3 regions of the Pseudomonas sp. Van50 genome follow, and region 1 is predicted to be linked to each of the others. Evidence: riboswitches for the same ligand, from Rfam matches in the RefSeq annotation. Region 1 holds a riboswitch; each other region holds the start of a gene.

The links. A riboswitch is a leader RNA that binds a small molecule or an ion and turns the genes downstream of it on or off. The one in region 1 is predicted to bind cobalamin.
Region 2: it holds a riboswitch for cobalamin, as region 1 does, so the genes downstream of both, ACZ5M5_RS25730 (ABC transporter substrate-binding protein) here and cobW (cobalamin biosynthesis protein CobW) in region 1, are expected to answer to the same signal.
Region 3: it holds a riboswitch for cobalamin, as region 1 does, so the genes downstream of both, cobO (cob(I)yrinic acid a,c-diamide adenosyltransferase) here and cobW (cobalamin biosynthesis protein CobW) in region 1, are expected to answer to the same signal.

The regions. Positions count from the first base shown of each region.
Region 1 is NZ_AP024343.1:2,589,029-2,592,296, forward strand. Features, by position in the region: gene ACZ5M5_RS11495 (cobalamin biosynthesis protein) at 1-384, opposite strand, end outside; gene ACZ5M5_RS11500 (CbtA family protein) at 381-1,076, opposite strand; gene ACZ5M5_RS11505 (CbtB domain-containing protein) at 1,088-1,279, opposite strand; cobalamin riboswitch at 1,380-1,614, opposite strand; cobalamin riboswitch at 1,792-2,006, shown strand; gene cobW (cobalamin biosynthesis protein CobW) at 2,105-3,169, shown strand; partial or broken gene cobN (cobaltochelatase subunit CobN) at 3,173-3,268, shown strand, end outside.
Region 2 is NZ_AP024343.1:5,960,417-5,963,684, reverse strand. Features, by position in the region: gene ACZ5M5_RS25735 (FecCD family ABC transporter permease) at 1-386, opposite strand, end outside; gene ACZ5M5_RS25730 (ABC transporter substrate-binding protein) at 383-1,396, opposite strand; cobalamin riboswitch at 1,538-1,732, opposite strand; gene ACZ5M5_RS25725 (DUF3592 domain-containing protein) at 1,878-2,321, shown strand; gene ACZ5M5_RS25720 (hypothetical protein) at 2,325-2,912, shown strand.
Region 3 is NZ_AP024343.1:5,378,156-5,381,423, forward strand. Features, by position in the region: gene ACZ5M5_RS22980 (cobyrinate a,c-diamide synthase) at 1-1,228, opposite strand, end outside; gene cobO (cob(I)yrinic acid a,c-diamide adenosyltransferase) at 1,225-1,836, opposite strand; cobalamin riboswitch at 1,918-2,127, opposite strand; gene ACZ5M5_RS22990 (hypothetical protein) at 2,281-2,865, shown strand; gene ACZ5M5_RS22995 (PQQ-dependent sugar dehydrogenase) at 3,043-3,268, shown strand, end outside.

The sequences.
Region 1 (3,268 bases):
CAACGTGCTCATGGGGCCTGTTTGACGGGGAATCAGCAGGGTTGCGGGCGTCGTGCCCAATTGATCGGCCAAGGCCAGGGCGGCGCTTTCGGCGATGCCGTAGCAACCGGTTTGCGCGAAGGCGATCTCGGAACGATGGCTGAGCCGCCGCTCGTAACCGGCCAACTGTTCGGCACTGAAGCAGGTCAGCGGCAAGGCCAGTTGCCCGGCCAGCTCCAGCAGCCCGGGCTCGTCACGCTTGAGGTCGATACTGGCCAGGGCCCGTACCTGTTGAAGTTCGATGCCGTGGGCCAGCAACGTCTGTTCGAGCAAGGCCCGCAGCGTGCTGGCGGGGCATCCGCGCTGGCAGCCCAAGCCGATCACCAGGATCGACCCGGTGCTCATGCGTCGTGGTGGGCTTGGCCGTCACGGCGAAACAGCCAGGCGCTGATCAGGCCCAGGGCCAGCCAGAAGGCGACGTTGGTCACCTGCGAGGCGATCTTGAACTGGCTTTCCAGCGCTTCGGGCGCCAGCATCGAGTGGACTTCGGGCTGCGGCGCACCGATAACGTGGGGCACCAGCAACGTCGCCACGCCCAGCAGCTTGAGCAGCCAATGCCGGCCGAAGGCAATCAGGGCAATGCCCACCGCCGTCGAGGCCGCGGTGCCGATCCACCACATCTGCCGCTGGGCCAGGTCGGCCGCTGCGGTGCCGGGCAATTCCGGGGGCAGGCCGAGGGTGGGTGCCAGGACGAAAGTGGCATAACCGGCCAGGCCCCAGAGCAGACCCTGGGAGGTGCGAGTCGGTGTGCGCAAGGTGTACAGGCCCGCGAGCATCAGGGCAAAACCCACGGCGACCACCAGGTTGCCGCCGGTGGTGGACAGCACGCGCTGCCAGCCATCTTCCGGCTCCCAGGCCTCGGCATCATGGGTGTGGGCCACACCGTCGGTGTGCTCATGGACCTCGGTCGCCGGGGCCTTCTCGAAGGTTTCCGCCTGGAGAATCAGCGGCGATACCCAGAAACTCTGCAACAGGGTCAGCAGCAGGGCGGCCAGCAAGCCGCTGAAACCGGCGGTCTGCGCGATACGCTTGATCATGTCGTCAGTTCTCAATGGCAGGGGAAGGCGGCGCTGTGGCGGGTATCGTGGGCGGCGTTGTGCACCGCTTCGATGTGGGAGAAACCGGCGAAATAGACCAGCCCCGCGCCCAGGATCGAAGCCAGGATCGCGGCGCTCAGGCGTTGGCTCAGGGTGGTGGTGCTGCTGGCGGTGCGGGCGGTGCTGCTGCTGATGGTCGACATGGCGCTTCCCTCTGTTTTTGTTCCGTGGGGATGCGAGCGCAATGAGACCCCGGGCGAAAGATCGCCAAGGTTCGAACAGCGCCCGCCCACCGCGGGTTTGTTGATGCTTGAGTCATGGGCCGGTCTCCGGGCTCGCGAGGGGCAGGGGCTGGGCCTTGCCTGCAAGCATCACCTTCCCATGCGCCCTTGTAGCAGGGCAGACACAGTGGTTCAGACGCTTCGCTCGCTTACCGTTGCGGGGGCAGCACCGGACTGACGTGGCTTTGGAGTAAAGCACACGATTCACCGGTTTCCCGTTTCACCCTGTGAAGGGCACCCGTAACTAGGCGCACAGGAGAGCATGGGTGGGGCGGGGCCGTCAATGCACAGGGGGCCGCTGCGCAGCCCATCGCGAGCAAGCTCGCTCCCACAGGGGGCTGCGGGATCCAATGTGGGAGCGAGCTTGCTCGCGATGGCGGCGGCAAAGACACCGCAGAACTCACTTGCGGAGATTGACCCGCCCCACACCCTGCGTAGCCTTGCGCCTTCGAGGTTCTTCGGCCTGTGCCGAAGCTAAGAAGGGAACGCGGTCCAAGCCGCGGCTGCCCCCGCAACTGTGAACGGTGAGGTTTCTGCAAGGCCACTGTGCATGCCCTTTTACCAAAGGCGCACGGGAAGGCGCAGCCATTGCCAGTCGAAAGACTGGCCCGCCGTCAGCCAGGAGACCTGCCTCGAGACAGATTCTCACTACAACCGGGCGGGGTGATCCGGTGGCGAAATCTTCCGTGCACACCTGTGCCCGCGGTTGTCGTCCCGTTTGCCCGCCACCTTGCCAAAGGGCATCCGATGAAAACACTGGCCAAACTCCCCGTCACCATCGTCACCGGCTTTCTCGGCTCGGGTAAGACCACTTTGCTGCGGCACATGCTCGACAACGCCCAAGGCCGGCGCATCGCCGTGATCGTCAACGAGTTTGGCGAGCTGGGTATCGACGGCGAGATCCTCAAGCAGTGCGCCATCGGTTGCACCGAAGAAGAAGCCAACGGCCGCGTCTACGAACTGGCCAACGGCTGCCTGTGCTGCACGGTGCAGGAAGAATTCTTCCCGGTGATGCGCGAGCTGGTGGCCCGGCGCGGCGACCTCGACCATATCCTGATCGAAACCTCCGGCCTGGCCTTGCCCAAGCCGCTGGTCCAGGCCTTTCAATGGCCGGAAATCCGCAGCGCTTGCACGGTCGATGCGGTGATCACTGTGGTCGACAGCCCGGCCGTTGCCGCCGGCACCTTCGCCGCCTTCCCCGACCAGGTCGATGCCCAGCGCAAACTCGATCCGAACCTGGACCACGAATCGCCGCTGCACGAACTGTTCGCCGACCAACTGGCCAGCGCTGACCTGGTGATCCTCAACAAAGCCGACCTGATCAGCCCTGAAGACCTGGCCAAGGTTCGCCTGGAAGTCGCCGAAGAGCTGCCGCCGGCGGTCAAGGTCATCGAAGCCAGCAGCGGTCGCCTGCCGCTGGACGTGTTGATCGGCCTGGGCGCCGGTTCCGAAGAACACATCGACGGCCGCCACAGCCATCACGACCATCACCACGATGGCGACGATGACGACCACGATCACGACGCCTTCGATTCCATCTCCATCGAGCTGCCCCAGGCCGACGAAAGCCTGTTGCTGGACGCGCTGACGCAACTGGTGGTCCAGCACGGTGTGCTGCGGGTCAAGGGTTTCGCGGCGATCCCGAACAAGCCGATGCGCCTGCTGATCCAGGGCGTTGGCACGCGTTTCGACAAACATTTCGACCGCCAGTGGGGCGCCGAGGAAGCGCGGGTCACCCGTCTGGTGCTGATCGGCCAGGCACTCGATGCCGCACTGCTCGAAGCGCAGTTGCGCGCCGCCCTCAGCGCCTAAGCCATGCACCTGCTCAGGACCCAGCCCGGCGGTTTCGTGTCGGATGACAACATTGCCGACCTCGGGCAAACCCCCGCCGAACTGGTGATCCTGTGCAGC
Region 2 (3,268 bases), 3.4 Mb from region 1:
CCGGCGAAGGCCCCGACCGACAACGAAATCAGCCCCGCCCCAATGCCCAGCAGCGCCACCAGTACCGCGCCTGTCGAGGCGCCGGCGGAGATGCCGAGCAGGTAAGGATCGGCCAACGGGTTACGCAACAGCGATTGCAAGATCACCCCGCAGGTCGCCAGGCCCGCACCGCAGGCCGCCGCCACCAGCGCACGGGTCAGCCGGTAGTTCCAGACGATGCCTTCGTCTATCGGGTCGAGGGCATAACCTGCGGCCCACAGTTTGTTGGCCAGCACCTGGAACACCACACTCGGCTCGATACTCGTCTCACCGATGGCCACGCCGGCAATCACTGCCAGGAGCAGCGCCGCCAACGCCAGCAACGTTCGAATCAGCGTCGGAATCATTTCGGCAGGTCGTAGCCGCTGATGGCCGTCGCCAGGGTTTCCAGGCCGTCGAACATTCTGATGCTCGCTTGCATGGCCATCGCATCGAGAATGATGATGCGGTTGTTTTTCACCGCGTCCATATTGCGGGTCACCGGGTCACTGCGCAGGAATTGCAGCTTCTTTTCATGGTCATCAGCCGGAAAGCGTCGGCGATCCATGCGGGCAATGACCAGGAAGGTCGGGTTGGCCTTGGCGATGGTTTCCCAGCCGACGGTCGGCCATTCCTCATCGGATTCGACCACGTTGCGCACGCCCAGGGTACTGAGCATGAAGTCAGGAATGCCCTTGTGCCCGGCCACATAGGGGTCGATATCCAGACTGGCGCTGGAGAACCAGAACAGCGCGCTCGTCTGCTTGAGGTCCTTGGCCTGCACCGTGGCGATAGACTTCGCCAGGCTCGCCTTGAGTTGGGCATTCAACTGCTGGCCACGCTCCTGTACGTCGAAGATTTCAGCCAACTGGCTGATGCTCTTGTAGATGCTGTCGATGCGAAACGCCTCCAGCCGCGTGCCGTCCGCACCGACCAGATTATCCTTGGCTTCGCAATCGGAGGGCATCAGGTAGGTCGGGATCTTCAGTTCGTGAAACTGCTGGCGGGTACCGACCACCCCTTGCGGCCCGACCATCCATTCCAGTTCCACCGCCACCAGTTGCGGGCGTTTGCCGATCACCGCCTCGAAGCTCGGCTCGTTATCAGCCAGGCGTTCGATCTTGTCGTTCTGCGCCTTGTATTTCATCTGCACATCGTTGAACCAGAGCGAAGTGCCGACCACCTTGTCGCTCAACCCCATGGCATAGAGCATTTCAGTGCCGGCCTGGCCGATGGTCACGGCGCGACTGGGCGATTGCTCGAAAGTCAGCGTGCTGCCGCAGTTCTCGAGGGTCAGGGGATAGTGAGTTGGAGCCGCGTGGGCGAGGCTCGGCAGACCCAGGGCGATGACAAGGGGGGCAAGGCGGGGCAGCAGCATGACGCAAACTCCAGTTGACCGTACACGGAGCAGGGGACGGACTGGAAAACACATCATCGAACGCTGCCGCTGAAGCACTGAAGTGCCGATCGGCCCAGTGACGCGCAACGCAAGGATGCCCTTCCCGGACACCCCGCCGGTTAGTGATTGACTTGGCCGGCAGGTCTCCTGACTGATGCGTCATCGCCTGGCTCCAGCCTTCCCGGGGCGATCCCAGTGGCCATTGAGGAGCAGGCTCAGCACCTACAGTTGCGGGGGCAGTTCCGTTTGATGCCGTGCGTGGCATCTCGGATTCCCTATTAGTCCCGTGGGGGAACCGGCGCTGGGCATGGTAGTCGATCAGGGTGTTTATCACCACTCGCCACTGAGAGGTCTTCTCCTGGCGTCGTACGGTTGCGGGAATGATTTTCCGGAGGTGCGGCATAGCGCCGCTTCTTGCTATTCTGGTCGCCCTCTTCATGGACGAACACTGAGACAAACCATGGCTAACTACACCCCGTCACACATCGGGAAGATATTGCTGGGCCTGCTGTTTGCCCTGATTGGTATCGGTTTGTTGAGCATTGCCATCAATCTCACGCTTGAGCGACGCGAGTTTCTCGACCGCGCACAGACCGCCGATGGCATCGTCAGCCACTTGAATGCCGGTGGTTCGCATCCTGAGATCGCCTTCACCACGAGCAGTGGTGAAAAAATCTCCTACCCCCAGGGCGGCTTCATTTTCGGCTATCAGCAGGGTCAGCCGGTGCGGGTGCATTACCTGCCCGAGCAGCCTGCCAACAGCGCCATCGTCGATGACTTGGCCGCGCTGTGGGGCACTTCCGGGGTCCTGGGTCTTATCGGTCTGGTGTTCACGCTGGTCGGTCTGGCAAAAGCTATCCGTCAGCGCGGTCGCGGTGCGGTTCATTCACATAAAGGACTTTAACGTATGAGCTACAACATCCCGATCCCGGTCAATGAAAGTCGCTGGCAGTATCAGACCGCCAGCGGCGGCGGCCTGACCGTGGTCATGGTGGCGGGCAGCGGCGGTTCGATCATCCTGCGTTCGCCCGAGGGCGAGGACATCAGCTACCGCTACGGCGGCGTCGGAGTCGGTGCCGGATTCGGCGCGCGGCTGCCGCGTTTCGGCAAGATCAATATCCAGATCAAGGGCAAGGGTGTGGCTGCGGCCGGCGCGGCGGAGGCGTTTCCCAGCACCGGCAAGGTGTTTGTCAGCGATGCCTTGGTCGCTCGTGACCTGACCAGTGACGATATCACCGGACCTTGCATGTACACCGAAGTAGGGGTGGGCCTGGGAATCGGCGGCTCGGCCACGGCGCTGTTGTTCGGGCTTGATCCCAAGTTGCTGGCGTTGTCGATGGCACTGAATTCCAACCCGGCGACCTCGCTCATCGCTTCCACCCTGGTCAACCAGCGGCTGGCGAAGTCGGCCAAGGGGGCGGTGGTCATGGCCGGTATAAACGCTGGCCTGCAGGCCGGTGGCGGCGCTGCGATTTACATAGGCTATCTGTTCTAGTCGGATTGTGGAGTAATGCCACGGCTATCCCGGCATGCATGCCGGGATGCCCACTCCACAATGCCTGCGTTCGGCCAGCGTGGTTAACGGGGCGCCCCAGATCAAGATCAAAAGCGAGGCGGCCTGACAGCCGGCCTGGCTCTCCCGCTCGTACACCTGTCAGATCTGTGGGAGCAAAGCTTGCTCGCGAGGCGGCCTTATAGCCGACCTGGCTCTTCCGGTCCTAGTGCGATCCCATTGTGGGAGCGAGCTTGCTCGCGAAGACGGCGGTACATCCAACGCTGATGCAAGCTGATCCACCGCTATCGCGAGCAAGCTTTGCTCCCACAGGGATTTGCAGTGGCCGAAAATCTGTA
Region 3 (3,268 bases), 2.8 Mb from region 1:
GCCGGAAAACCGCCTCCGCCCCTCGCCCGCCATTGGGGCTATGGCCACGGGCAATCGGTTCAACCTCGGTACTGGTCAGGGAATGATGATAGGTGTGCCCACGCAGGTTGCCTTCCGGCAAATCCACCGACTGCAATGCCAAGGCCGCCAGGCGCTTTTGCATCTGCGCATCACCGGCCAGCAAACCCAGCAGTTCGGCGCGCACGCCGTCGACATCGGTCAATGAATCGAGCAGATACAACATGCCGCCGCATTCGGCGAGTAACGGTTTATCGGCGGCGTGGTGGGCACGGATCGCGGCCAGCATCGGCTTATTTCGAGCCAGCGCAAGGTGGTGCAGCTCCGGATAACCGCCAGGCAGATAAAGACTGTCCGCCTCAGGCAGTTCGGTGTCATGGATCGGTGAAAAAAAGCTCAACTGCGCACCCATGGCCCGTAGCAGATCAAGGCTTGCGCCATAGGTGAAGGCGAACGCTTCGTCACGGGCCACGGCGATGCGCACCCCGGCGAGCCACGGCTCAACGGCGATCACCTGCGGCGCGGCGAACTCCACCGCCGGCGGCAGCGCCACTTCGCAACTACTGGCCAAGGCATCGGCCGCCGCGTCGAGGCGCAGGTCGAGATCGTTCAATTCACTGGCCTGGACCAACCCGAGATGACGGCTGGGCAATTCGATGCCGGTTTCCCGGGACAGCGCGCCGTACCAGCGCAGGCCTTCGGTCAGGCTGCCTTCGAGCAACTGCGCGTGACGCAAGGTGCCGACCCGGTTGGCCAAGACCCCGGCGAATGGCAGGTCCGGTTGATAACGGGCCAGGCCCAGGGCCAAGGCACCGAAGGTCTGGGCCATGGCCGTACCGTCGATCACCGCCAGCACCGGTACGCCAAAATGCCGCGCCAGATCGGCGCTGGACGGGGTGCCGTCGAACAGCCCCATCACCCCTTCGATCAGGATCAGGTCCGCTTCGGCGGCGGCTTCCCACAACAGCCGGCGACTTTCCTGCTCGCCGACCATCCACATGTCCAATTGATAGACCGGCGCGCCGCTGGCCCGCTCCAGGATCATCGGATCGAGGAAGTCCGGGCCACACTTGAAGACGCGCACCTTGCGTCCCTGGTTGCGATGCAACCGGGCCAGCGCCGCAGTGACGGTGGTCTTGCCTTGTCCCGAGGCCGGCGCTGCGATCAACACCGCCGGACAGTGGCGGCTTGTCAGGCAAGGGTCACTCACAGTTCGACGCCTTTCTGCGCCTTGATACCCGCCTGGAACGCGTGCTTGATCATGCCCATTTCAGTCACGGTGTCGGCCAGCTCGATCATCTCCGGCTTGGCGCCGCGACCGGTCACCACCACATGCTGCATCGGCGGACGCGCCTGCAGATCGCTGAGCACCTGATCGAGGTCGAGGTAGCCGTGCTTGAGGGCGATATTCAATTCGTCGAGCACCACCAGGCCGATGGACGGATCGCTGAGCAACTGACGGGATACGGCCCAGGCGGCTTCGGCGGCGGCGATGTCGCGCTGGCGGTCCTGGGTTTCCCAGGTGAAACCTTCACCCATGACATGAAAACGCACCTGCTCCGGGAAGCGGCGAAAAAACAGCTCTTCACCGGTGCTATTGCGTCCCTTGATGAACTGCACCACACCGCATTGCATGCCATGGCCCATGGACCGTGCCAGCATGCCGAACGCCGAGCTGCTCTTGCCCTTGCCGTTGCCGGTCAGCACCAGCAGCAAGCCGCATTCGTTCGGCGAGTTGGCGATGCGCTCGTCGATCACGGCTTTCTTGCGCTGCATGCGCGCCAGGTGGCGTTCATCGCGATCAGGGGTGTCGGTCATGGGGAGCTCTCCGTTGGGATTGGATAACGGCGGGCGGGGCACAAAAAAAGACGGCAGCAAGCCTGGCATCGCCCACCGTGATGCCGTTGGATGAATCAGGCCGGTCTCCGGGCTCATGAGCGGCGTGGCGCCGGGCTGCGCGCCTTCCCATGTCATGCGACACAGTGGCTTAGGCACAGCGTTGACTCATTTACCGTTGCGGGGGCAGCGCCGGGTTCGTATGCACTCACCGGCTTCCCTGTTTCACTCTGTCGAACACAGTCACAGAGCACCTGAAACAAGCGGCGAAGGTTAGAGGGTTGGGGGTGGAGCGTCAATTAAAGCCGCCTGTCGGGGCACTCATTGGCGCCGATCAATAAAATGACGCCAATCTTGTGTGATCCTGCGGCAAGTGATATCAAAGCGACATTACGACCCGATATCACAAGAACAAGAGGGCAAAACATGCAAGGCATGCTCATCAGCAATCCGAAACTGGAATTCCTGCGCCCGGTGCTGGAACGCTGGTTTGATTGTATCGACCGCTACAACGCGGTGCGCGGCGATAACGACACCCCCTACTGGTTCGATGAACGAGCCAATCTCAGCTTGCTGTCGGCCGCTGCCTGGATGGCCGAGATGGTCACGCTGCAGAACGCGCCGACCCGCAAGCAGAACGAAGAAGGCGAACGCAACGTCAGCGCCGACCTGTTCATCGCCAGCACCGATGAGCGGGCCTTCATCCAGGCCACCCAACGCTGGCCCAAGGTCAACAACCTGAACCTGACTCAACCGCTGTCGGAAGCCACCAGCGATGCCAAGCGCATCAGCTACGCCAGCGACCTGAAGCTGGGCTGCCTGTTCGTCTCGCCGCAAAAAGCCCAGCAAAGCGCCACGCCCGAAGAACTGCAGGACATGATCGACGACCTGCAAAAGGAAAACACTTGCGCGGTGGCCTGGTACTTCCCATACGCCTATCGCAAGTTGCGCAACGAGGCCGGCCAATACCATCCAGGCATTGCCGTGCTGTTCAAGCAGGCCCATGGCTGACTCATTACTGTGGGAGCGAGCTTGCTCGCGATAGCGACGCACCTGGCAACATCAATCTTGATTGTCCTGCCGCCATCGCGAGCAAGCTCGCTCCCACAAGGTTTTGCGCGCAGTTTGAACCATCCGTGCGTCTACGCTTCTCTATGAATAACCACATGCATTCATAGGGAAGCCAGCATGCTCAAGCCACCCCATCTTCTGATCGTCGCCCTTGCCGCCGGGCTTGTCGCTTGTGGCGAGTCTTCCACACTGCAAGTGTCCGATGGCACCGGTCCTGCGCCGAAGCTGCCGGAACCGAACAAGACCCTGGTCCCCACCGTCAACATCGCCGAAGCCATCGGCTGGCCGCAAGGCACCAAGCCGACCCCGGCCCAGGGCCTGCAAGTGGGCGCGTTCGCCGAAG